2 regions of the Streptomyces sp. NPDC001415 genome follow, and region 2 is predicted to be linked to the other one. Evidence: predicted binding sites of a transcription regulator. Region 2 holds the regulator's gene; the other holds the start of a gene.
The links. Region 2 encodes HspR, which represses chaperone genes until heat shock. Its sites were predicted from a motif close to TTGAGNNNNNNNNNCTCAA; they were not measured.

Region 1 (2,394 bases), on a different contig from region 2:
GTCCTCGGTGGTCTCGTTCCAGGGCAGTTCAAGGACGGTGTCGAGCCAGGTGCGGATCCAGGAGCCCTCGGGCGACTGGTCACTGGACCGCTCCAGCTTGTCGACCTCCTTGAGGGCGGCCTCGCGGACCTTCTCGGGCAGGTCGGCGGCCTCGACGCGGGCACGGTAGTCGTCGCTCTCGTCCTCCTCGCCGCCCTCGCCGTTGAGCTCGCGCAACTCCTTGCGCACGGCGTCCAGTTGGCGGCGCAGCAGGAACTCACGCTGCTGCTTGTCCACGCCTTCCTGTACGTCCTTGGCGATGGACTCGGCGACGTCCTGCTCGGCGAGGTGCTCGCGGAGCTGCTCGGTGGCGAGCTTGAGGCGGGCGACCGGGTCGGTCGCCTCCAGGAGCTCGACCTTCTGGGCAGTGGTGAGGAACGGCGAGTACCCGGCGTTGTCGGCGAGCGCGGAGACATCGTCGATCTGCTGGACCCGGTCGACGACCTGCCAGGCCCCGCGCTTCTTCAGCCAGTCGGTGGCGAGCGCCTTGTACTCCTTGACCAGTTCGGTCACCTGGCCCGGCAGCGGTTCGGGCAGGGTCTCCTCGACCCGCGCGCCCTCCACCCACAGCGCGGCCCCGGGCCCGGTGGTCCCGGCCCCGATCCGCACGCGGTGGCGGCCCCGGATGAGGGCACCCGGGTCGCCGTCGGAAAGCCGGCCGACCTGCTCGACGGTCCCGAGCACACCGGTCCCGGCGTACGTTCCGTCGATCCGCGGCACGAGCAGCACCTGCGGCTTCCCCTGATCGGGCCGCGCGGCGGCCTGCGCGGCCTCGACGGCGGCCCGCACCTCGGCATCGGACAGGTCCAGCGGAACCACCATGCCGGGCAGCACGACCTCGTCGTCGAGCGGCAGCACGGGCAGGTTGGTCGGTGTGTACGCCGTGGACTCGGCAGCCATGATCTCCCCTTCGGCAGTCAAGTTGAGCTATGCCGACTCAATGCACCTGAGTCGAGGAATGTTCCCCGAACGGTGTTCGCTCTGAGCGATCACGGGGAGTGTCGCGGGTTGCGGCGCGAGTTTCCGGTACACCTCCGGCGCGGCTCGACCGGGCGCGGCGCACCCGGTCGCGGCGTACGCGGCACCGCATCCGATACCGACTATCTCTCCGCCCGAGTCACGGAAATCTATGTCGGCCGGAGTAGACATTGGGTGGCGGCGTAGCTATGGTTTCTCTCGTAGCCAGAGAGACAACAGGGCCCGGCAGAGACGAACTGCCGGGCAGCGGTAACCGCAGTCGCAGTTCGCAGGACGGTACGGCGGTGGAGTCCCGGAGCCAGGTTTGTTCGCAGGACGGTGACGGGGCTGACCGCCGGACCGGGTGGCCCGCAGTGATCAGGGGCCGCCGAGAGCAGTACCGCAGTTCACGCAGGTGCATTACCCGCGAGTGCAGTACCCGAAAGAGCAGTACCAGCAGTACGCAAGTGATCGATCCCAGAGGGAAGAACGGAGGAGCCAGGCGCCATCAGGATCGCCCGGGCAGAGCTTTGAGCCCGGGTACCGCAGGACATCGATAGTGAGGTGGTCTCCGGTCAAGCAACCGCGATCCCCGCGGCCCCGACAACTTCCAGGTCGGGTCGGCGGAAACAGAAAGCCGGCGCAGTACCAGGGCCGGCAGATGGTGTAGCAGTTCCTTCGGGGCCCGGGTGCCATAAGGCGCTCGGGCCCCTCGACGCGTTCCACAGAGAGGTGCAAATGACAGCAGACGACTCGTTCGGCCGTCTCGACGACGACGACTATCCCGCCTACACGATGGGCCGGGCCGCCGAGATGCTCGGCACCACACAGGGCTTCCTCCGCGCCGTCGGAGAAGCCCGCCTCATCACCCCGCTGCGTTCCGAGGGTGGCCACCGCCGCTACTCCCGCTACCAGCTGCGCATGGCCGCACGCGCCCGGGAGCTCGTCGACCAGGGCACCCCCATCGAGGCCGCCTGCCGCATCGTCATCCTCGAAGACCAGCTCGAAGAAGCCCAGCGCATCAACGCCGAATACCGCCGGGCCGCCGCCGAATCGGGGAAGTCGACGACCGCAGGCTGAGTGGCCCACACCGCCGCGCCTGAGCGCGCCCCGGCCCACTCCAGCGGGCTCCCGCGATGCTCGGTGCCCCTGCCGCCGCATGACCGACGGGCAGGCGCGAGCCGCCACCAGAACAACAGTGAGGGTCCGACCGGCAGGTGCCGGCCGGACCCTCACCGCGTACCGGGTTCGTCGGCGCGCGGCGGTGTGTTCAGTTCGGTGGTCGGAGTATTCAGTGGTCGGAGTAGCTGAAGTCGCCCATGGTCCAAGCACTGACGTCATCGATCGCCACGCGGTACATCCCGCCCGTCTCCGGGATCCCCACCGTGCCCTGCAGGA
Region 2 (2,394 bases):
GCGCGCGCCCTGTTCGGCAACGGAGGCTTCCGGGCCGGTCCGGGCGCGGGCGGCGGCAGCTTCAACTTCGACCTGGGCGACCTGTTCGGCGGGCAGCAGCAGGGCGGCGCCGGGGCCGGAGGCTTCGGCGGCGGGCTCGGCGACGTGTTCGGCGGCCTGTTCAACCGGGGCGGCGCGGGCACCGGCACGCGGACCCAGCCGCGCCGCGGGCAGGACCTGGAGTCCGAGGTGACGCTCAGCTTCACCGAGGCGGTCGACGGGGCCACCGTCCCGATCCGGCTGTCCAGCCAGTCCCCCTGCAAGGCCTGTTCGGGCACCGGCGACAAGAACGGCACCCCCCGGGTGTGCCCGACCTGTGTCGGCACCGGCCAGGTCTCGCGCGGCTCGGGCGGCGGGTTCTCGCTGACCGACCCGTGCGTGGACTGCAAGGGCCGCGGCCTCATCGCCGAGAACCCGTGCGACGTCTGCAAGGGCAGCGGCCGGGCGCGTTCCTCGCGCACCATGCAGGTCCGCATCCCGGCCGGGGTCAGCAACAACCAGCGCATCCGCCTTCGCGGCAAGGGCGCGCCGGGCGAACGGGGCGGTCCCGCGGGCGACTTGTACGTCGTCGTCCACGTGGACGCGCACCCGGTGTTCGGCCGCAAGGACGACAACCTCACCGTCACGGTCCCGGTCACCTTCACGGAGGCCGCCCTCGGCGCCGAGGTCAAGGTGCCCACGCTCAGCGGCCCGCCGGTCACCCTGAAGCTGCCCGCGGGCACCCCCAACGGCCGTACGATGCGGGCCCGCGGCAAGGGCGCGGTCCGCAAGGACGGCACCCGGGGCGACCTGCTGGTCACGGTCGAGGTGACCGTGCCGAAGGAACTGGACGACAAGGCCCGCGAGGCCTTGGAGACCTACCGCGAGGCGACTGCGGGCCAGGACCCGCGGGCAGAACTGTTCCAGGCCGCGAAGGGAGCATGAGATGGACCCCCGCCAGCGTCGGCAGCCCCAATTTGGTTCCAGGGCGTACGAATTGAACGAAGAGACGCCGGTGTACGTCATCTCCGTGGCGGCCCAGCTCTCCGGCCTGCACCCGCAGACCCTGCGTCAGTACGACCGCCTCGGCCTGGTCTCGCCCGACCGCACGGCCGGGCGCGGCCGGCGCTACTCGGCCCGGGACATCGAACTGCTGCGTACGGTCCAGCAGTTGTCGCAGGACGAGGGCATCAACCTGGCGGGCATCAAGCGCATCATCGAGCTGGAGAACCAGGTCGCGGCGCTCCAGGCCCGGGTCGCCGAGCTGTCCTCCGCGGTCGAGGGCGCGGCCGTCGCCATGCAGCAGCGCGAGGCCCAGGTGCACGCCTCCTACCGCCGGGACCTGGTCCCGTACCAGGACGTCCAGCAGGCCAGCGCGCTGGTCGTCTGGCGCCCGAAGAGGTCCTCGGAGTAGCTCCGGTGGCTCCGGCCCCCGTACGCCTCCGAAAAGGCCCGCTGTCCCCTTCCGGGGCGGCGGGCCTTTCGCGCCCGGAGCTCACTCGGCGATCACCGTGAACGCGGGGCCCGATGGGGATAAGGTCATCGGGCTCGATCGCAGGGAGGCGGGGGAGAGCATGTCTGAGCGGGTGGCGCATCCGCATGGCGCGGACCGGCTGTGCGCGGCCGGGGAACGGGCGTACGCGGACGCGCTGCGCGCCGGACGCATCGCGCGCGAGGCCGCGAGCGACGCCACCTGCCTGATCGACCTGGGGCTCCTGCACCCCGACCCGGCCGCCCTCGAATGGCTCCTGCCGACCTCCCCGCAGGCGGTGATGGCGCGTCTCCTTCGCGGCATCCACGAGGACATCGCGGCGAGCCAGGCCCGAACGGGCATGGTGGCGGCGGCGTTCGAGCGCTTCGCCGCGCTGGACGCGCCCGCGCCGGCCGGCACCGAGGCGCTGCGCGTCCTGGACGGCATCCCCCGCATCAACGCGGCCATCGACGACGCGATCGCCGGCTGCACCACCGAGGCGCTCACCATCCAGCCCCGCGGCATCCGCCCCGAGCACGTCCTGTCGCAGGCGCTGCCCCGGGCCCTGGACATGGTGGAGCGCGGGGTGCGGATGCGCACCCTGTACACCCATGTCGCCCGCTACGGCACCGGTCTCACGGACTATCTGCACCAGTTGGAGGGCCGCGCGGTCGAGGTGCGCACCCTCGACGAAGTCACCGACCGGCTCCTCCTGTTCGACCGTACGGTGGCGATCATCCCGGCGGCCGCGGACGACAGCAGCGCCCTGGAGCTGCGCCACCCGGCCCTCGTCGAGTACCTCGCGACCGTCTTCGAGCGGCTGTGGCGGCTCGCGGTGCCGCTCGCCGAGTCCGTGCCCGCGGCCACCGACATCGAGGGCGTCACGCATCGCGAGCGGGTCATCG

Region 1: lon (endopeptidase La) is a predicted target of HspR. The motif match lies at 962-980, and genes of this name have one in related genera.

The regions. Positions count from the first base shown of each region.
Region 1 covers NZ_JBSFIE010000009.1:38,245-40,638, forward strand. The annotation lists gene lon (endopeptidase La) at 1-939, opposite strand, end outside; gene ACWC2B_RS14445 (MerR family transcriptional regulator) at 1,735-2,076, shown strand; gene ACWC2B_RS14450 (hypothetical protein) at 2,288-2,394, opposite strand, start outside.
Region 2 covers NZ_JBSFIE010000061.1:16,304-18,697, reverse strand. The annotation lists gene dnaJ (molecular chaperone DnaJ) at 1-963, shown strand, start outside; gene ACWC2B_RS37170 (heat shock protein transcriptional repressor HspR) at 965-1,432, shown strand; gene ACWC2B_RS37165 (LuxR C-terminal-related transcriptional regulator) at 1,593-2,394, shown strand, end outside.